DNA from 2 places in the Actinoplanes sichuanensis genome. Region 2 is predicted to be linked to the other one. Evidence: riboswitches for the same ligand, from Rfam matches in the RefSeq annotation. Region 2 holds a riboswitch; the other holds the start of a gene.
What was found. Region 2 has a riboswitch for cyclic di-GMP ahead of Q0Z83_RS51510 (Calx-beta domain-containing protein). Riboswitches for the same ligand answer to the same signal wherever they lie in the genome.
Positions count from the first base shown of each region.

Region 1: linked by a shared signal. The riboswitch ahead of Q0Z83_RS40405 (hypothetical protein) and the one ahead of Q0Z83_RS51510 (Calx-beta domain-containing protein) in region 2 are both predicted to bind cyclic di-GMP.

Region 1 covers NZ_AP028461.1:8,817,893-8,828,691, reverse strand. Annotated here, with positions in the region: gene Q0Z83_RS40445 (thiamine phosphate synthase) at 1-110, shown strand, start outside; gene thiO (glycine oxidase ThiO) at 107-1,282, shown strand; gene thiS (sulfur carrier protein ThiS) at 1,279-1,479, shown strand; gene Q0Z83_RS40430 (thiazole synthase) at 1,481-2,227, shown strand; gene Q0Z83_RS40425 (thiamine phosphate synthase) at 2,221-2,883, shown strand; gene thiD (bifunctional hydroxymethylpyrimidine kinase/phosphomethylpyrimidine kinase) at 2,880-3,647, shown strand; gene thiC (phosphomethylpyrimidine synthase ThiC) at 3,717-5,246, shown strand; gene Q0Z83_RS40410 (DUF5305 family protein) at 5,494-8,487, opposite strand; gene Q0Z83_RS40405 (hypothetical protein) at 8,589-8,999, opposite strand; cyclic di-GMP riboswitch class I at 9,017-9,091, opposite strand; gene Q0Z83_RS40400 (ribonuclease domain-containing protein) at 9,321-9,740, opposite strand; gene Q0Z83_RS40395 (hypothetical protein) at 10,015-10,799, opposite strand, start outside.
Region 2 covers NZ_AP028461.1:11,218,010-11,228,808, reverse strand. Annotated here, with positions in the region: gene Q0Z83_RS51510 (Calx-beta domain-containing protein) at 1-2,526, opposite strand, end outside; cyclic di-GMP riboswitch class I at 2,620-2,698, opposite strand; gene Q0Z83_RS51505 (Calx-beta domain-containing protein) at 3,003-10,799, opposite strand, start outside.

The DNA.
Region 1 (10,799 bases), 2.4 Mb from region 2:
TCACCGCGGAACGGGTGCCGCAGCTCGCGGTGCACGGGGTCGCGGCTGTCTCCGCCTTCGCGGCGGATCCGAAGGGGGCGGTCGCGGAATTCCTGGCGGTCCTGCCGTGAACCGCGATCTCGCAGCCTCTTCCGCCGCCGGCCCCGACGCGGTCCCCGACCGTGCCCCGACTCCTGACCCCGTTGCCGGCACCGACGGCGCCTCGACCCCCCTCTCTGCCGCGCCTCGCCGGATCGCGGTCGTCGGCGGCGGGATCATCGGGCTCGCCATCGCAGCGGAGTTGTCGGGCCGCGGCGCCGACGTCGTCGTTTACGAGTCGGCGCCGGACGGGACGGGCGGAGCCTGGCATGTCGCGGCCGGGATGCTCGCACCCGGTGGGGAGTCGGCCTTCGAGTATCCGCACCTCACCCGGCTGTTGGAAGCCGGGCAGGAGCTGTGGCCCTCGTTTGCGGCGGGCCTCGGAGACGTCGGCTACGACAGGACGGGGACGCTTTCGCTGGCGTTGACGGCGGATGACGTGGCCGAGGCGGCGAGGGAGTGGAAGCACCAGAAGTTGACGCCGCTGACCGGTTCGCAGGTGCGTGATCTCGAGGCGGCGATCTCACCTCGGGTTCGGGCGGGGGCGTTCGCGGCTGCTGAGCATCAGGTCGACCCGCGCAAGGTCGTCGCGGTTCTCCGGGATCGGTTGGCGGGCCGGATCATCACTCGCGAGATAACGGATCTATCCGAACTGGACGCTGACGGTGGGAGCGGGACGGGCGCTTCGGCAGGCCGGCCCGACGTGATCATCGTGGCCGCCGGGCATCGGACCGGGGCGCTCACCGGGCTGCCGATCCGGCCGGTCAAAGGGCAGGTGCTTCGGCTGCGCGGCGAACCCGGCCTGCTCGAGCACGTGATCGACGGCGCTGCCGACGGGCGGCACGTGTACCTGGTCCCGCGGGCCGACGGTGAGGTCGTGGTCGGCGCCACCCAGGAGGAACGTGCCGACCGGATGCCCACCGCCGCCGGTGTCCACGACCTGTTGCGCGCCGCCCTCGATCTGGTGCCGGGTCTGGCCGAACACGAACTCGCCGAGGTCACCGTCGGACACCGGCCGGGTACCCCGGACAACGCACCGATCCTCGGGTATCTCGACGACGACCGCCGCGTGGTGGTCGCGGCCGGACACTTCCGCAACGGCATCCTGCTCGCCCCGATCACCGCACGACTCATCGCCGACCTGGTGCTCACCGGCTCGGCCGATCCGATTCTCGACGCGTTCGGTCCCGGGAGGTTCCGATGAAACTGACGATCAACGGCCAGGCCCAGAGCCGGTCCGGTACCTGTTCGGTCGCGACCCTGGTCGCGGAGATCATCGCCGCCCAGCGTGGGGTGGCGGTCGCGGTCAACGGCACCGTGGTTCCACGTTCGACCTGGTCGGAGGTGGACCTCGTGGACGGCGACCGGATCGAGGTGCTCACCGCCGCGCAGGGAGGTTGACATGACGTTACTTCCGGAGAACGGGCTGATCCTCGGCACCGGCGGGGCGAACAGCCTCACCGCGCTGGAGGAGGCCATCGCCGCGTCCGAGTCGACCCTGGTCACGGTGGCGCTGCGGCGGGTGGACGCGGCCGGGCCGGGTCTGCTGCCGATGCTGGACCGGCTCGGGGTGCGGGTGCTGCCGAACACGGCCGGCTGCTACACCGCCGGTGACGCGGTCAAGACGGCGCAGATGGCGCGGGAGGCCTTCGAGACGGATCTGATCAAGCTCGAGGTCATCGGGGACGAACGGACCCTGCTGCCGGACGGGATCGAACTCCTGCGAGCGGCCGAGGTACTCGTCGCCGATGGGTTCGTCGTTCTGCCGTACACCAGTGATGATCCGATCCTGGCCCGACGCCTCGCCGACGCCGGATGTACCGCGGTGATGCCGGCGGGGTCGCCGATCGGTTCCGGCCTGGGGATCTCCAATCCGCACCACATCGAGTTGATCGTGCAGAGCGTGGACGTGCCGGTGGTGCTCGACGCGGGTATCGGCACCGCCTCGGACGCGGCGCTCGCGATGGAGCTCGGCTGTGACGCGGTTCTCATCGCCAGCGCGATCACCCGGGCCGACGATCCGGTGGCGATGGCCACGGCGATGCGGCACGCGGTCACGGCCGGCCGGCTCGCCCGCTCGGCCGGGCGCATCCCACGGCGGTTCCATGCGGTCGCGTCCACCGCCGACGACGGCATCGCGCAATGGTGACCCCGGGCGGGCTCGTCGTGCTCACCGATCGGCGGTCCGCATCCGGTTCGCTGATCGAGGTGGTCCGGGCGGCGGTCCGCGGCGGCGCCGCGTGGGTCATTCTCCGCGAGAGGGATCTTTCGTACGGCGATCGTGCGGCCCTGGCCACGAGGCTCCGGTCGGTCGTCCCGGCGCATCGGTTGATCATCGCGGGGCCGGATCCGCTCGGTGGGGAGGCCGTGCATCTGTCCGGTTCTGATCCCCTCCCGTCCGGGGTTCCGCTGATCGGGCGTTCGTGGCACGGCACCGAGGATCTGTCGGGTGTGGACTACGTGACGGTGTCCCCGATCCACCCGACCTCGTCGAAGCCGGGGTACGGGCCGGCGCTCGGGGTCACGGGGGCCGCCGAGCTGCGCGCGCCCGTACCCTGGCTGGCTCTCGGTGGTATCGAGACCCCCGCGCAGGCGGCTGAGTGTGCAGCGGCCGGCGCGGCCGGAATCGCCGTGATGGGTGCCCTGATGCGTTCCCCGGACCCCGAAGGCACCACCCGCGATCTGTCCTCCGCCTTCCACAAGGCAGCCGGCTCTCACGGCTGTGTCACGTCGCTTCGGACAGCTCCAGCGACCAGCCGGGGTTTGGTGGCTGGTGGGGCGCCGGGGCTTGGGGGTGGGCGGTGACTCCTCCGGTGGTGTTGACGATTGCCGGGTCGGACTCCGGGGGCGGGGCCGGGATTCAGGCGGACCTGAAGACGTTTGCCGCGCTCGGGGCGTTCGGGACGTCGGTGATCACGGCCATCACGGCGCAGAACACGCTCGGCGTCACGGCCATTCACCCCGTACCCGTCGATGTTGTCGCTGCTCAGCTTGATGCCGTGCTGTCGGATCTGCCGGTGGCCGCGGTCAAGGTCGGGATGATCTCGGATCCGGCGGTGGCGAAGCTGATCGCGTCGCGTGTGGACGATCTGCCCAACCTGGTCGTCGACCCGGTTCTGGTGGCCACCGCGGGCAGCCGGCTGGGGGAGGCTGCGGTTGTCGGGGTGCTTACGGCGTACCCCTGCGTGTTGACTCCGAACCGGCACGAAGCCGGCGCCCTCCTGGGGCGGCGAGTGGAGACCACCGAGGAGATGATCTCGGCGGCGGCCGAGCTGGCGGCCCTCGGGCCGCGCGCCGTCGTGGTGACCGGAAGTGAGCTGGCGCTGGACGTCCTGCATGTCGCGGGGGAGACGACGCTGTTGCGCGGCGAGCCGGTCGTGACCGGAAACAACCATGGCTCGGGGTGCACGTTCTCGTCCGCGATCGCGGTCCGGCTGGCGGCCGGTGACCAGGTGCCGGACGCGGTGGCGGCGGCCAAGGATTACGTCAACCGGGGGCTGCGCGGCGGCAGCTCCTGGCGGCTCGGCGCCGGGCCGGGCCCGCTGGACCACTTCGGGTGGTCCATCTAGATCCCCGGCGGTACGGCCGGTGGCTCAATGCTGCCGTCCGTCGCCGGTTTTATCCAACTTTGGGGAGGAATGGTCATGCGGCGCAAGGTCTACGTGGAAGGTCCCCGCCCGGACATCCGGGTGCCGTTCACCGAGGTGGTGCTGACCGGCGACAACCCGCCGGTACGCCTGTACGACACGTCCGGTCCCGGCAGTGAACCCTCGGCCGGGCTGCCCCCGCTGCGGAAACCGTGGCAGACCGGGCGGACCCAGCTCGCCTCCGCGCGCGCCGGGATCATCACGCCGGAGATGGAGTACGTCGCCATCCGCGAGGGAGTCCCGGCCACCCTCGTGCGCGACGAGATCGCCGCGGGACGGGCCGTGCTGCCCGCCAACATCAATCACCCCGAATCCGAACCCATGATCATCGGCTCGCGGTTCCTGGTGAAGGTCAACGCCAACATCGGCACCTCGGCGGTCACCTCGTCGATCGACGAAGAGGTCGAAAAACTCACCTGGGCCACCCAGTGGGGCGCGGACACCGTGATGGACCTGTCCACCGGACCGCACATCCACGAGACCCGGGAGGCGATCGTACGGAACTCGCCCGTCCCGATCGGCACGGTGCCGCTCTATCAGGCGCTCGAGAAGGTCAAGGGTGACCCGCTTCGTCTCAGCTGGGAGATCTTCCGGGAGACCGTCATCGAGCAGGCGCTCCAGGGCGTGGACTACATGACGATCCACGCGGGTGTGCTGCTCGAATACGTGCCGATGGCCGCTGAGCGGGTCACCGGGATCGTCTCCCGCGGCGGGTCGATCATGGCGGCGTGGTGCCTCGCCGAGCACCGGGAGAACTTCCTCTACACCCACTTCCGGGAGCTGTGCGAGATCTTCCGGGAGTACGACATCACGTTCTCCCTCGGCGACGGGCTCCGTCCCGGATCGATCGCCGACGCCAACGACGAAGCCCAGTTCGCGGAGCTGCGCACCCTCGGCGAACTCACCCATATCGCGTGGGAGTACGACGTCCAGGTGATGGTCGAGGGGCCCGGGCACGTACCCATGCACAAGATCAAAGAGAACGTGGATCTGCAGGTTTCACTGTGTGGCGGGGCGCCGTTCTACACGCTCGGGCCGCTCGCGACCGACATCGCGCCCGCCTACGACCACATCACCTCGGCCATCGGAGCCGCCATGATCGGGTGGTTCGGGACGGCGATGCTCTGCTACGTCACGCCCAAGGAACACCTCGGGCTGCCCAATAAGGAAGACGTCAAAGCCGGGATGATCGCCTACAAGATCGCGGCCCACGCGGCGGACATCGCCAAGGGGCATCCGGGTGCTCAAGAGTGGGATGACGCGCTGTCCCGGGCCCGGTTCGACTTCCGGTGGGAGGACCAGTTCGAGTTGGCGCTGGACCCGGCCACCGCGCGGTCTTACCACGATGAGACGTTGCCGGCGGCGCCCGCCAAGACGGCGCATTTCTGCTCCATGTGCGGGCCGAAGTTCTGCTCCATGAAGATCAGCCACGAGATCCGGGCGGCCGGCATGAAGGCCAAGTCGACGGAGTTCGTGGACGCCGGTGGACGGGTCTACCTGCCGGTTACGCCTACCGCCTAGGACGACGATTCGGCGCCGTTGTCGCTCTCGCCGTCGTTGCGGTCGCCGGGCGGGCGCGTGGATCTTGCGCGAAACTCCACATCTGATTTGATATGGCGAACTTTTCAGTTCTGGTCGGTATTGGCCCGCAAGGTCCGCACAGCCAAGTGGATCTTGCGGCCGATTCGCTGCTGGGAAGAATTCGGCAAGGTCGTAGAGGCGGGGAGAATCGTGCAAGATCCGCTCGGCCCTCGGCTGCCTGTGCAGGTCAAGCTTCCGGCTCGTCTTCAGGGTCTGGAGGGCTCGGGGCGCGCTTCGCCGCCGGCAGGAAGTCGTAGATGGGTTCGCGCTTCGGCTCGGGCTGAGCCTCGGGTTCCGGCTCTGGCGTGGTGATGGGGCGGTTGCGGTCGGCCAGGTCCTTCATTGCCTCGCGCGCCTCGTTGGCCGGGGCGTCGGGAATTACTGCGGTCGGTTGCTCGACGGGCTCGTCCGCCGACGCGGGTCGGTCTGCGGTGGGTGGCTCGTCCATGGCCGGCTGCGGGGAGCGACGCGAGCGGCCCTTTCGGCGGCTGGTCCGCTGCTGACTCCGCGAAGGCCGGGAATCCGTCGCCTCGGGCCGGGCCGTCTCCGGTGCTGTGGTGGATTCCGCCTGGGTGGTTTCGGTCATAGCCGACGGTTCTAGCCGGATCGCTTCCGGAGCGGGTTCGGGTTCGATGCCCTCTGGACCCGCGGGTTCGGTCGGCGCAGGCTCGGCCACAGTGCTTTCGGATTCGGTCGTTGGTCGTCCGGGCCCGAGGGCGGTGGCATCTGGTTCTACCGTTGACTGTCCGGGCGCGGCGGTCTGGGCCTTCGGACCCGTCGTTGAATGTTCGGGCTTGGCGGCGTGGCCGACTGGTTCTGCGGCTTCCGCGCCCGGTGAGGGGGTGATCACCTTCGCCTGAGCGACGGGGTGCTCCGTTTCGGCCGCATCTCGGTCCGGGTCCTCGGTCCCGGCCGTAACCTGGCCCCGCTCGAAGGGGAGTAAATCCGCCTCGACTTTTAGTCCTTCCGGGTGCGCGGACGATGTGTCCTCGGGTATGTGCGTTTCCGGTGGGATGGCGAGCGCCGCCGGGTCCTGTTCCGGCTGCCCGGAATCGGACGTAGATTCTGGCGACGTCTTCAGTTCGGGTTCGGCGGCCAGACTGGTGCCGGATTTGTCAGTGGTCGACCCAGGCAGGGGAGTGCTGGCGGAGGCTTCGTCCGTCGGAACCCGTTCCGGCTGCAGATCCATCGCTTCGACAATGGCCTCGGCGGTAACGCCGGTCCCGGGACTCTGGGCGGCATCGGTGGTCACATCCGGCCCACCTGCTTCGAGACCGCCGGCGTCGAAGGCCGATTGCGTCGGCTCGTCGGGGGAGAACGCGATTTCGGATGCCGCCGTCATGGCTGCCTCGGGAGCGGGAGCGCTGGGGGTCTTCGCCTGTGCGCGGGTGCGTTTCGCGGGGGCTTTCGCCGGAGCGCGTTTCGTGGGGGCAGCCTTCGTGGCGGTCGTCTTCGCGGCGGCCTTGGCGGCTGCGGTACGAGAGGCGCGTTTGCGGGGCGCCGTCTTGTTCACCGGGGCGCCTTCGAGCCTGGCAGGGTCTTCGGCTTCCCGCAGATCGGCTTGCAATTCTGGTGGCGTCTCGGGAACCGGCGGCAGTTGCAGAGGCGGTACAGTCCCGGCCCCGGGGGCGACCCGCCCCGAGGGAGAGGAGGCGGCCGGCTGCCTCTCAACCTTCGCCGGGACGACCGGAACCAAGTTCGGCTCGATCCGATACCGGTAGAGGATGCCTTCATCCCGAACCACGAAGTCGTCCGCACCATCAGGCCGAGTCCAGGTGAGGATCAGTTGCCCGTATTTCTCAGCAAGCTTCACCAGCGCCGGGAAGGTATCGACAACGACGACAGGCTTACCAGGAGGGCTGGCCATCGGCTCCACCGGAACGATCAGGTGTGGGTAGCGGCGCTGGATCTGGGTGCGAGTTCGCAAGGGCACGTGCCCCAGCGCCATCCATGCCACGATTCCGGCTCCGGCCAATGCAGCGAGGATCAGATAGACGGCATACTTCCGAGCAGAGGCCGCGGTGACCAGGTCGTAGCCGAAGGCGCCGATCTGACGATCCTGAATCCTGCTGCCTACCGAGGCGCTCGATTGATCCACCACTAGTGACTGTGGGCCGCTGGTGAGCGTGAGGAGAAGCGGAGAAACGTTCAGGGAGATCTGCGGCTCGAAGACGGTACCGTCGTTGTGCTCTACGCGAGCGGTGATCGCGAGGGTAGTTCCGGTCATATCTGCCCCGATCGCCGTGCCGGCGGCTGCAATGCGCTGATCGATGGCTTCAAGATTGATTTGAACCGTCCCGGTATATCGGTCAGTCATGAACTGTTGTGGCTGGGACAACTGAAGGGTCTTGTGCCAGCCGTTTTGGGCCGCGAGGCGACCGGTAACCTCGATCCGGCCTGCCTCTCCCCGATAGTTCAGGTGGAGATCGATCAGCCCGGCAAGTTTCCGAAATACCGGATCCGGTGAGTAGACGGTCGTTCCGTCGTAGGCCGCAGAGTGCGGTACTTCGGCAGAGTAGGCGAAGGTCATCGATTCGCCGGGTCTTCCAGTTCCCGTAACGATCTCGGTGACCGGCTTAATCCATCCAAGTGAGCCGAGTGCGAGGCCTAGGACGCCACACACAACGGTGACTGCGGCTAACACTCGAAGGGCGGGGTGTAGACGGCTGACCGCCTTGAACACGGCCGCTGCGGTTGCCCAAGAGCCGCCTCCGCCAGACATGCCCTTCACTCTCTTCCTGCTGCGACCACGCAGTATGTCGCGCCTCGACTTGGCGCGGGCCGCTCCACCACTGACGAACAAGAAGCCGAGCATCCCCAGCCCGGTAGGACTGAGCAGGGGCTGGATCCAGGTGCCAGCCTTGGGGATATGCAGGACGGCACGTCCGATCAATTCATCGGACTTGGGCTGGGCATGGTCGATCGACTTGTTGTTGTCCCCTTGCAAGACAAACCCAGTATCGGCACTGCCGCCGATGATCCGGTGCAAGACTTCTACGCCGTCCGTGCCATCGTATGCGGCAATCTGTCCCACCTCGTATGAATCGAACTTGAGGAGGATTACGAGATCGCCAGCGTGGTACGTGGGTTGCATGCTGATGCCGTGGGTTACGACATATGACAGTTGTTCAGTTTTGATGCCCCACGCACCGATGGCCGCCGTCGCAAGGACGGCGGCCATGACTAGACGACGAATCGACGGGCGAATGTTGACTCCGTCAAACGATGAGTCGGGTGGGTCTCGACGAGACCCACCCGAACCGAGGCTCGTTATTCAGCCTCTCATGAAACCTGAACGGCGACGTTGGTAAGCGCCGTGAAGTAGGCGCTGCTGCCATCGGCATTGCACTGCCACGTGTTGGTGGTGCGAACGCAAGTGGGCGTGGCATCGGTGGCGTTGGTTACATCACCCGTGACCGTGACCACGACCGTGGGCTGCGGGCTCGTTGACAGGGCAGCGCCGGCGTCGTCCATGAGGTTGAAGTGCAGGCCGGTGATCTTGTTCGGGTCGGAGCCGTCGAAGTCAAATGCAAAGGAGGACATGACCGCACCCTTGACGCCGAGCGAAGCCTTTCCGCCGACGAAGGTGGACGCAGGCGCCCCACTAAGGCCTGAAGCGGTGAAGGCGGTGGAACCGGCGGCGACGGCGCCGGCGACGGCGACGCCGCCCAGCAGCTGGATCATGTTGCGCATATGTGTGTCTCCCCTTGGTCGGTAGCCCAGCCGGCCTCGTGGGCCCTGTGGCTTTGCGTCCCCGGCTTGCGACGGGTTTGCGTTTGTCGGCCGAGCGGGTGCTCGTTGCTTGCGCCAGTTGTTTCGGTCGGGGAGGGGGCCTGCTGATGGTTCGGGGGACGGTTTTTCGCGGGACTTTCAGGATTTCGCTGCCTTAGATCAGCGGCGGTGTTATGCGGTTGCCGGTTGGTTGCGGGGAACGGGCAGCCATGCGGTAACAGCCACAAACGCAAGCGCGGCGGTCGTCGGGGGACGGCCGCCGCGCGTACAGAAGAAGAGGGTTTAAAGCTTGTAGAAGGTCACGTAGTGGTCGGGGGTGAAGTAGGCGACCCGGGTGCTGCGGTTGACCACGATGCGGTAGGCGTCGCGGGAAGCGCCTCGGGCGCGGGAGTAGACGTCGTATTCGCTGTATGTGGCGGTGGGGAGCTGGCCCTCGCGGTTGTAGAACTGGCCGCCGGTGTAGTTGTAGTTGCCGTAGGGCCAGGAGTACCAGCCGGCCGACGTGGGCCAGCCGAGGGACTGCCAGCCGGTGAAAGCGGTACGCGCGGCCGAACAGCGACTGATCGTGCAGGTGCTGTAGACGGCCGCCTGAGCCGCGTCGGTCGACGTCGGTGACACGACCGCGGGGGCGATGAGGGCGGTCCCGGAGAGGGCCAGGACCAGGGCCAGGCCGGAGAAGAACCGGCCGATGCGGGTGATCATGTTCGGACTCCCGATGTTCGGTGGGGGATGAACCCGGACATCGACAATCGTCACTTCTTTGAGTGCTTCGCGGTACCTCCCGATCCCATCATTCCATCGGCGTTTGCCGATGTTTTACGGCGGCGAAACTCCGGCGGCAGGGCTCTGGCCAGGAGTTCACGACGATGCAACCGGGGGAGAGGGCGGCGGCAACGTCGATGTGACGCGGTGGGCGGCGGCAGGTGATGACGAAGGCCCGGACACGTGATCGTGTCCGGGCCTTCGACGTTTCTGGTCAGGCTCCGCCGAGGCCGTTGACCCAGTTGACGTACTCGTCTTCCTTGCGGCCCTGCGCGCTGGGCGCGGTGGGCGGTGGCGCGATCGGCGTCGGCTGGGGCAGTGGGGCGCTGATCGGCGTCGGCTCCGGGGTCAGCGGGGCCCGCTGTGCGACCCGCGGGTGTTCGGCGGTGTCGATTCCGGTGCGTGGGCCGGGCTGGGTGGCGGCGAAACCGTTGAATGATCCGGTGTCGCCGGTCAGTGCCGGCGACGGCGAGGCGGGCTGTGGCTCGGGGGGCTGTTTACGCGTACGCCATCCGCGTCGCAGACCGCCTGAGGCCTTGGCGGGCGCCTGCTGCTGTTGCCCGGAGAAACGTGGCTCCGCGGAAGCCTGGCTGTAGGAGCCGGGGGGATAGACGGTGGCCGGCGCGACACCGCCGGGCAGGGGTGCCGGGGGATGGGTGACGGCCGGTGCGACGCCGCCCGCGGAAGGAGTCGGAGGGTAGGCGGTGGCCGGCGTGGCGCCGCCCGGTAGGGGCGCCGGGGGGTACGCGGCGAACCCGGACGGGGCCGAGCTGCTCAGGTCCTGCAGCGGGTGTGGGCGCTCGGCGACCGCCACTGGGAGGACGCCGGTGTCCGAAGGACGCAGCTCGTTTTCCGGGCGGCGGGCCGCGACCGCCGCGGCCTGCGCGATGGCGGACTGCACGGGTACGTCCCGGCGGGGCAGCGTGGCCCGACCGGAGGCGGTGACGGGTCCCGGCTCGGGCTTGGCGTCGGTGGGTGTGTCGGCGACCGGGGTCTCCG
Region 2 (10,799 bases):
GCCCTTGTAGTCCTCGTCCTCGCGAGCGCTGCCCGGAACCGTCCACCAGGGGATGTTCACGGTCTGCGTGGTGGACTTGGTGTTCTCGTCGAAGGCGAAGTCCACGTGGACGTCGACCGACTTCTCCCATTCACCGATCGACTCGTCGCGGATCGAGGCCGCCGGCGGAAGGTCCGCCGGGTCGTCATTGATCCGGAAGGTGGCCGTGGAATCGGTGAAGCCCTGCGGCGATGCCGTGGTCTCCTTGACCTCGATGCTGAACGTCTCGAGAGGCTCGTCGGCGTCGTCCGGCGCCAGGTAGATGTCACCCAGCGTTCCGGTCAGTGCGGTCTGCCCCTTGGTGATCTTGATGGGCGTGGTGGTGAATCCGGCCGGCAGCTCGAAGTCCGTGCCCGGAGTCGCCGGGTTGTCTCCACTACCCGCCACGACGAGGCTCAGGTCGTAGGGGTACTGCGAGACACCGGTGAGCGTGCCGGCTACCCGGATCGAACCGCTCTCGGTCCCGCTGATCTGGGTGAGGTTCACCGTCGGCTTCGCGTCGTCGTTAGTGATCGCCACTCGCGCCGAGTGCAGGACATCTGCTGTGAGGTTGTCATTGACCACGGTGCTGGTGGTGTCGATGTCGACGATGAATGCCTCGTCCCGTTCGAAGACCGTGTCTCCGTTGATCGGGAATTCGAGGAAAGCCGACTGCTGACCGGCCTTGATCGTCGTGCTGCGCACGGCCGGCAGGTCATAGTCGTTGTCGCCGACAGTGAGGCCCGAGTTGACACCGGTCTCGGTTGCGCTGCCCGGCGTGTTGAACGTTGCGGTGAACAGCACATCCGCCGCCGCCGGACCGCTCAGGGTGATCGGCACCTTGGCGGTCGTGGTGCCGGTGTTGCCCTCGACGATCGAGACGTCCGCAGTAGTCCAGGTCGGCGCGACGTCGTCCGTCGGGTCCTCGGTGATCGTGATCGTCTTGGTGGCCTCGGCGACCGTCTTGGTGCTGCTGCTCAGCACCACGTCGAACGTCTCGTTGCCGGTCTCGTCGATGGTGTCACCGATGATCGTGACCGGGATCTTGCCGCTCCATGTCGCCCGGGTCGCACCGACCGGGATGGTGAAGCTGCCCGCGGTGCCCTTGTAGTCGACACCGTTCAGCGCGGTGCCGTCCTTGAAGGAGTAGTCGACCTTGATCGGCACCTGGAAGGGGCCGGCCGTGGAGGCGTTCAGGGTGACCGCGATGTTACGGACGTTCTCGCCGGTCGCGAGCTCCTTGAAGGTGGTGCCGCTCGGAAGGCCGTCGGCCGGGTCACCCGCGGTGGTCAGGTCCAGCGTGGGACCGGAGTCGCCGTCGTTGATGACGCCGGTGCCGGTGGCGGTACCGATCGTCACGCCGGTCGGCGTCGAGATCGTCACCTTGGTGTTCTCGGGCCCCTCGAAGGCGGTGTCGTCCTTCGCCTTGACCGCGATCAGGCGGCCCTTCGAGTACGCGGCGATCGGCACGTCCGCGGCCACGGTAACGGCCGGGTCGAGGTCGGCGGCGACTGCCGGGTTCGAGTCGGGAAGCGTCGTTCCGTCGCCCGTCAAGTACTTGACGTTCAGCGACGTCGAGTCGGACTGCCGATCCAGCGTCAAGGGGTAGTTGAGGTAGCCCCCTTCATCCGCCGCCGGAGCGTTACCGATGGACGCCACCGGCGCCGGATCGTCGTCCGTGATAGTGATCGTGCTTTTATCGGAGTCGGTGACCCCGGACTTGACGATCACCGGTGTGCCCGCGGACTGCACCTTGAAACTCTGACCACCGGAGTTCGTCTCGTCGACGGCGTCGTCGTAGAGCTCGACGGTCACGCTGCCCGTGTAGGAGTACTCGGGAATGGTGATCGTCGCCGTCGACGGCAGTGCCGTGTAGTCACGGAGCTCACCGCCGGTGGAGACCGCATCCGCGATCGTGGCGCCGGCGCTGACCGTCGCCACCGGCAGGGTCACCGGGTGGGCAAGGGTCTTGTCCAACGTCGCCGTCACGGTGACAGTCTTTTGGACTGTCGCGCCCGAAGCGTTCTTGGACGCGGTCTCGGCGACCGACGCAGCGCTCGGCGAAAGGGTGAACACGGGGTAGGCCGCGTCCGCGACCGCCCAGATGGTGCCGGTGGCGGTCTTGGTGTTGTCCAGCGCGTCCGTCACAACGAGGCTGAATGTCTCATCAGCGTTGTCACCATCCGCGACCGTGTCCACGGTCACGGTCACGGTGTTGGTTCCGCCGGAAGCCGTGCCGGGGAAGGTGTAACTCGTCCGGCTGGGCGCGGTCGTGTAGTCGGTTCCGCCTGCGACAGCATGCCCGGTTCCAACACCGGTCACCGCGGTGGCGATGGTCTTGAAGGTGGCGGCTGCGGCGCCGGTGTAGGTCAGGGTGAAGGTGACCTTGGAGCCTTCCCAGGCGCCGGCGTCGCTGATGATGAGGTTGTCGACGCTCGCGTGGGCTGGGGAGCTGACCAGGGCCACCGGGATCAGACCAGCAGCCGAGGCGGCAATCGTCGCCAGCACTGTCCGGATCCGCTTCCGTCCCCAGAGCGTGAACGGCACCCGCTCTCGCGGCGCCGTTTGGATGGGTCGATGACGCATTCTCTTCCTGTCTCCTTCGGCGGCTGGGCTACCTCCAGCGGGGAGGCCCCTGGCTTTGCGTCCCCGTCTCGCGACGGGTTTGCCTGTTCGGGTACCGCACCTAGGGCGGTTCGGGGTGCCGATTCGAAACCGGCTCTCAGCAGCGCAAACACCGGATTTGATGATCCGCGTGAGGCGGCGCCAACTGCAATCTAACCGGCGTATCGGACCGTTCGCGGCGGAACGGGTTTTTCGGTAGAAAGTCCTTCACATAGCCGGGAAACGGCCTGGTCGCGTGGCTCTGACCGGCCCGCGACGGCACCCTGACCAGCGGCGAACTGTACTCGCCGCCCGGGGTGGACGTCCCGGGAAACGGGTGAAGGGCGGTCCGTACGGACCGCCCTTCACCACGTTCGGACCTATTTGACCTTGACCGTCCGGGCCGGTGAGGTGCCGGCGAGGATGCCGAGCGACGGGGTCGCGGCGATCACCGCGCGGAACACATTGTTCCCGGCTTTCAGGGAACGCACGGTGGTGGAGTACTTGCCGCTCGCGTTGAGCTTGCCGTCCTCCAGGTCGTCCCAGCCGCCCTTGACCTGCCGCTGAATCGTTACCTTCTGTCCGGGTTCGTCAGGGTCGCCGGAGACCGTGAGTGTCGCGGTGCCCTTGGCGTTGGAGACCGCGGTCAGCTCCGGATCCTGCCGCACCTGGATGGTCTGGACCGGCGAGATCAGCCCACCGGCACGGACCTGAACCCGGTAGCCGTGGGTGAAGTTGGGCCGGAACGAGTAGGCGCCGTCGTCGTCGGCCTGGGTGGTGGCGGCCACCTTGAACGTGCCGCCGGAGACGCCCGGCGCGCTGAGCAGCTCGACCTTGGTCCCGGCGGCGGCCGTACCGCTGATGGTGACCCGGCCGGTGCCGGTGTTGCTGGCGGGCGCGCTGACGGTAGGCGCCTTCGCCTTGTCGTCGTCCTCGATGGTGACCAGACCGTCCGGCTCGGTGACCTTCACGTCGGCGGGCGACGCGGAGCCGAGCCGCACCGTGAAGGTCTGGTCCGACTCGTCCTTGGTGTCGCCGAGGATCGGCACCGTGACCGTGGCGGTGGTGGTGCCCGGAGCGAAGGTGAGGGTGCCGCCCGACTTGGTGTAGTCCTTGCCCGCGTCGGCGGTACCGTCCACGGTCTGCCACGGCACGCTGATGATGCGTTCGGTGCTGGTGGCACCACTGAATCGGAGGTCGACGGTGAGCGAGACCCGGCCGTCGCTCTCACCGACCGACGCGCCGTCGATGGAGACGGTCGGCGGGGTGTCGGCCGGGTCGTCGTTGATGCGGAAGGTGCGGGTGGTTCCGGCGATGGACACGGTGGCCGACTCGGTGTCCTCATCGATGCTGTCGCCGGGGAAGCTGATCGCGCCGAGGCGGAGCCGAGTACCGCTCGGGGTACCGCCGGGCACCGTGACCGGCGCCTGCTCGAGTTCGTAGTCGTCCGGCTCGGCCGCATCGTCAGCCGCCGCCGCGCCGGCTGCGGCTGACGTGTCGATCCGATACTCCCGCTGCGCCACGCCCTTCACCGTGCCGAACAGCTCGATCGTGTCGCCCTCGGCCACGGTGGCGGCGGTCGGTTCGAGGCTGAACGTGGGTGCGGCATCGTCGTCGGTGATCGCCAGGGTGACCTCCCGCGGACTGCCGACGGCATCGTCCTCGCCGGCCGCCAGTGCGACGGTGACCTGTGCCTTCTCGTCACCCTCGTACACGTCGTCGGGGCGGATCGGCAGATTCACCGTCGCCGACCGGGCGCCCTGCGGGATGCGTACGGCCGTGGGGGGAAGGTCGTAGTCGTCGCCGCCGGCTCCCGGGCCGGTGTCGGTGGCCGTACCGTCACGAACGCCGACGGTGAGGTCGATGTCGCTGGGCGCCGCCGTGCTCAGTTCGACCGTGACGCCGGCGCTGCCGGCGCTCTCCCGGACGGTCAGCGTGTCGGTCGCCGAGAACGACGGGCGGGAGGCGGAGTCGTCATCGTCGATGGTGATGACGGCCAGATCGACCGCTGCTCTGACGTCCGCCGGTGCGAGCCCGGTGGCCTGCACCATGAACACCTCGGACGGCTCGAAGCGGTTGTCGTTGGTGATCGGCACCCGGATCGTGCCGCTCGTCGCGCCGGGCTGGATGACCAGCGGGTTCGACGAGATCGGGGACCCGAAGTCGTCGGCGCCCGCGGATGCCGGAGTCGTCAGGTACTGGATCGAGATCGGACGTTCGGTCGAGGTGGCGTCGTTGCCGGTCTCGTAGCGCAGGCTCACCGGAATCTCGGCGACGCCGGCGCCCTCCGACACACTGACGGTCTCGACGCCGACCGCCGGTGGCTGGTCGATCGGGTCGTCGAGGACCCGGACCCGGGTGGAGACGGCCGGTTGTCCGGGATCCGCCAGGTTCTCCAGCGTCACCTTGACCGACTCGACGTCCTCGTCGATCTTGTCGGCCGCCAGTTTGACCGAACCCACCGAAACCGGACCGGTGCTCCCTCCGGGCAGGACGGCCCGCGGTACGGCGGAGAAGTCGACCGCCTCGGCGGGATCGGCGCCGTCGGTGGCGTCTCCGCTGAGGTTCATCAGGAAGTCGATCGGTTCCTGCGCCACGCCCTCCGGTACGGCCATGACGTCGACGGCGCCGCCCTCCTGCCCGGTGACCGGGTTCAGGGTGACGGAGGGGACCGGGTCATCGTCGGCGATGGTCAGGGTGCTCTGCTGCGGCGTACCGACCGCATCCGTCTCGCCGGTGGCGAGAGCCACCGTGACCTGCGCGGATTCCTTCGGCTCGAAGACCGCGTCGCCGATGATCGGGATGGTGATCGTGCCGGTCGTCGCGCCGGCCGGGATGGTGAGGAGGAGCATCGGCGTCATGTAGTCGTCGCCGCCCGGACCGGATCCACCGTGCCGCGCGGTCCCGTCGGTGGTGGAGACGGCGAACTGCACCGGGGTGAACGTCGGCTCGCTCAACGAGACCGTGATCTGCGCGGCGGACTGTCCCTCGGTGACGTACACGTCCGGGGTGACCTGGAAGGTCGGTACCGGGGCCGCGGGGCCCTTGATGGTGACGGTGGACGAGGTGGCGCCGAGGTCGGCGTTCCTGGTGTTGCCGAGCAGGACGAGGAACGATTCGTCGCCTTCGGCGTCGTCCGCGTCGGGCAGGGTGGGTACGGCGATGTCAGCCGACGTGGTCGACGGGTCGAAGACCAGCGTGCCGGTGGTCGTCTGGTAGTCGACGTCGGCGGTCGCGGTGTTCGGGGCGGTGCTGTAGTCGACGGTGACGACCTTCTCGGTGGACGTCGCGGTGTTGCCGGGCACCGCGGTGAAGTCGAGGTTGACCGGCACGAACGCGGTACCCGCCTCGTTGACCGAGACCTGCCCCGCCGGGATGACCTTGGGCGGCAGTTGGGTGTGCCAGTCCCGGATGGTCCCGAACCCGGTGGAGGTGCCGCCCTCGAGGTCGGCGGCGACCTTGATGGTCTCGTCGTACTCGTCGGCGGAGTCCATGGTGAAGTCCAGGGTTCCGACGTCGACCCGGGTGCCGCCGGGGGCGAGCGTGCCGGACAGGGTGAGGCCGGTCCGGGTGAAGTCGGTCTCCTCAGCCGGGTCACTGCCGTTGAAGACGTCGCCGCCGACCGTGGCGGTCCACGGCAGCGGGTCCTGTGCGGTGCCGGTGGCGGTGAACCAGACGCCGATGCCGCCGGTGCCCTCGGACTGGTCGAAGCCGTCGAAGGTCAGTTTCGGGGCGGCGTCGTCGTTGACGATCGTGAGGGTGCCGGTGCGCGGTTCACCGCTCACGTCCTGGTCGCCGGCGGGCGGGCTGACGATGATCGCCGCGGTCTCGTCCTTCTCGTAGACGGCGTCACCGTTGATCTGGACGTCGAAGGTGGCGCTGTACTGACCCGCGTCGAAGTGCACCGAACTCGGGACCGTGAAGTCCTGGCCGCCCGCGCCGCTCCCGGTCCGGACCGCGGTGCCGTCATCGGCGGTGATCGGCAGGTCCAGCGGGACCGCGGTGGGGTGGCTCAGCTTGACCGTGAAGGTGGCCTGGGTGGCCGCCCCACCCTCCTCCTGCGCCACGGAGCCGACGGCCGCGATCCCGGACGGGCCGTCGTCGTCGATGATGCTGAAGAGATGGTCCCCACCACCGGAGAAGGGGACGGTGGTGTAGATGTGCTGCAGCCTGATCAGGAAGGTCTCGTCGGCCGGCTCCGCGGTCGTATCGCCACGGATCGGCACGACGATCTGCTTGGTCATCTCCCCCGGCTCGAAGACGATCTGCCCGGGTTGGACGAGATCGAAGTCCACCGACGGGGTCGCGGTGCCGGCGAGAATCTCGTAGTCCATCTGGATCCGGGCGTCCACAGCCATACTCAGCCGGACCTCGAAGACCTGGTCACGGACGCCCGCGTGGCCCTCGAAGATCTCACCGACCGGGGTCACCGAGATCACGCCGTCGAGCATCTTGCCGGTCGCGGTCAACGTTCCGGCGATCGCCCCACCGGTGTCGGTGATCGTCAAGCCGACCGTCTCCGAACCCGGTTCGGTGTCTCCGTCGTACCTGGTCCGTACATCGATGGTCTTGGTGATCTCGCCCGGCTGGAACGTCACCCACTGGTCGTAGATCCGCTCGTAGTCGACGTCTCCGATGGCGGTGCCGTCGGTGGTGGAGACCCGGATCGTGATCGGCGAGCCGCTCGGCCGGTCCAGCGTGACCGGGAACCGGATCGTCTGCCCCTCGACCACACCGGCGGCGGGCGTGCCGACGCTCACCACCGGCGGCGTCTCCTTGATCGTCAGCGTGCCCCAGCCGTTCCCCATGTCGGCGTTCCTGGGGTTGAACAGGGAGATGTTGACGGTCTCCTCCGGTTCGACGACCGAGTCCGCAGTGGTCGGGATCGTGAGCGTCGCCTCGGTGGCGCCCGGGGCGAAGGTCAGCGTTCCGCTGGTCGGGCTGTAGTCGTCGGTCTCGGTCGCGCTGCCGGGTTGGACGTTGTACTGGACCGAGATCGGTTTCTCGGAGCCGGTGGTCATGCCGCCGTTCCAGGAGTAGTCCAGCTTCACCGGCACCGTGGCGGGCCCGCCCTCGATGACCGTCAACGGCGTGCCCAGCATGATCCGCGGCGGCTGGTCGTTCCCCGAGTCCCGGACCGTCCAGAAGCCGGCGGACGACCCCGCACCGGGTGAGCTGACACTGATCCGGATCGTCTCGTCGAACTCGTCGACATTGTCGGTTCGCAAAGCGATCGCACCCAGGTCGATCCGGTTGGCGCCGGGTTCCAGCGTGCCCGACAGCCGTAGGTTGCTCGCGTCGAAGTCGTCGTCCTCAGCCGGGTCGCTGCCGTTGTCGTCGGCGGCCCCCGCGACGGAGGCAGTCCAGGCGATCGCGTCCTGGGCCTGACCGGTGACGGTGAACGAGACGCCGGCCCACTGGTTGCCCTCCCACTGGTCGGGGCCGTCGAGGGTCAGCTTCGGAGCGGCGTCGTCGTTGACGATCGTGAGCGTCGCCTCCTGCGGGGGCCCGACCACGTTCGGTTCACCGTCCTCCGGGCGGACGACGATCGTCGCGGTCTCGTCCTGCTCGTAGATCATGTCGCCGAAGACCTGCACGCCGAAGGTCGCGGTGTCCTGGCCGGGCTGGAAGTACACGAAGTTGTCATAGGCGGCGTAGTCCATGCCGCCGATGCCGTTCATCGCCCGGACGGCGCTGCCGTCGACCCCGGTGACCTGCAGTCGAAGTGGCGCCGCGGTCGGTTGGCTCAACCGGACCGTGAACCAGGCCGTCATGGTGTTGAACCCGCCCTCGTTCACGGTCACCGGATCCATCGCCAGGACGGTGGCCGGAGTGTCGTCCTCGACGATCGTGAACGTGTATTCCTTCGTCTCCCGGTAGACCATGCCGCCGGAGTTGTTATACAGCCGGATCTTGAAGGTTTCGCCGGCCCCTTCCGGCAGCAGGTCGCCGCGAATCGGCACGGAGATCTGTTTGTGGGTCTCCCCCGGCTGGAAGTTGAGCTGCCCGGAGTTCGGGTCGAAGTCCTGATAGGAACTCGCGGTCCCGGCGACCAGGTCGTAACTGAGCCACAGCGGCATGTCCACCGGAGCGCTGAGCCGCACGTCGAAAAGCTGGTCACGAACGCCGCTCGTACCCTCGGTGATCTCGCCGACCGGAGTCACCGTGATCACGCCGTCGACGATCTCGCCGGTGGCGGTCAGGTTTCCCGCCGTGGCACCGCCGGTGTTGGTGATCTCCAGGGTGATCGTTTCCGGATCGGGTTCGGCCACGTTGTCGGAGTTCGTCCACACATCGACGAACCGGCTCGTCTCCCCGGGATTGAAGTACACCGTCGTGTTGTAGAACGACTGATAGTCCTCGTTCACGTTTGCGGTGCCGGACGCGACCGAGATGGAGACGTTGATCGGGTAGGCGCTCGGGCGGTCCAGCGTGACCGGGAACCGGAGCGGCGCGCCCTCGACGACGGTGGCCGGCGGTGGGCCGATGCTCACCGCCGATGGCGTCTCCTTGATCGTCATGTTGCCCCAGGCACCGTCGGCGCTGGCGTTCTTGGCGTTGACCAGGACGATGTTGATCATCTCGTCCTGCTCCGGGATCTGATCCGCGACCGTCGCGATGGTGAACCCCATCTCGGTGGCGTTCGGGGGGAAGTCCAAGGTGCCGCCGGTGGGCCGGAAGTCGTCCTGACTCGCGCCGTTCGGATGCACGGCGTAGTCGACCGAGATGGGTTTCTCGCTGCCGGTCGTGTTGCCACCGTTTCCGGTGTAGTCGAGCCGGACCGGTACCGTGGCGGTCTCCCCCTCGAGGACCGACATCGGGTTCGCCAGCACGATCCGAGGCTGTTGATCGTTCCAGTTGTCCCGGATCGTGCCGAACCCGGAGGTCCGAACCCCGTCCGGATCCTCGACGGTGACCCGGAACGTCTCGTCGAACTCGTCGACGTGGTCGATCCGGAAATCCAGGACGCCCAGCTCGAGTTGCCGCGCGCCCGGCGGCAGGGTGACGGTGGACTGGAATCCGCTCTTGTCGAGGTCACCGTCCTCGGCCGGGTCGCTGCCGAAGTCGTCGGCGGCGCCCTCCAGGGTCGCCGTCAGGGGAATCGGGTCCTGCGCGTCACCGGTGACGGAGAACCGCACGAAGGCGCCCAGGTTGCCCTCGTCCCGCTCCAGACGCTCAAGGACGAAGGTCGGCTTCGCGTCGTCGTTGACGATGCTCAGTGTCGCGGACTGCGGCCCGCCGCCCACCAGCGGATCGTTCTCGCGTGGCGTGACGATGATGCTCGCGGTCTCGTCCTTCTCGTAGACCATGTCGCCGTAAACGGTCACCCAGAACGTGGCGGTGGTCTGGTTGGCCGGGATCGTCACGGTGGGCGGCAGGGAGTAGTCGTTGGTGCCCATACCGTTCATCGGTTGAACCGCGGTGCCGTCGTCACCGGTCAGGTTGAGGGTGACGTCCTGCGGGCTCGGGGCGGTCAGCTCGACCTCGAACGGCACCTGCGAATATCCGTTGCCCTCCGGCTGGGGAACCGCGGTGACCGACTCGATGGCCGGCAACGCGGGTTCCTCGTCGGTGATCGTTCCGGTGGCGGTCACACCGGGGCCGAGCATGGCGAGGTCGGGGTCGATGATCGACACGGACACCGTCTCGGGTTCGGCCTCCACCTCATCGTCCGGGATCGTGTTGACCATGAAGTCTCTACGGGTGTCCCACATGCCCTGAAACCGCACGGGCTGGATCCACTCGGAATAGTCGGCGCCCGCCGTGGCCGTCCCACCCGTCACGGCGAGCTTCACCGTGATGGGGACATCACTCGGAACGTTGAGCGTCACCGGAAACAGCAGCGACCGGCCCTCGCGTGTGGCTGCCGCGTTTCCGACGTTCACCTGGCGTATGTCACTCATGACGTACACGTCCACCGAAGCGTCCGAGACCTCATTGTTCAACGGCCTGTTCAGCACGACGTTCCGGGGATTGCTCAGCACGACGGTGAAGAACTCGTCGCCCTCCGGCATCCAGTCCTCGCTGATCGGGATGGTGATGTCGGCGGCGTAAGCCAGAGGGCCGCCGGCGGAGGGCTGAAGGCTGAAGGTCAGCGTGCCGGAGGCGGCGGTGAAGTCCACGCCCTCCTGAGCGGAGGCACCCTGCACCGTGTAATCCACCTTGACGGTCTTCTC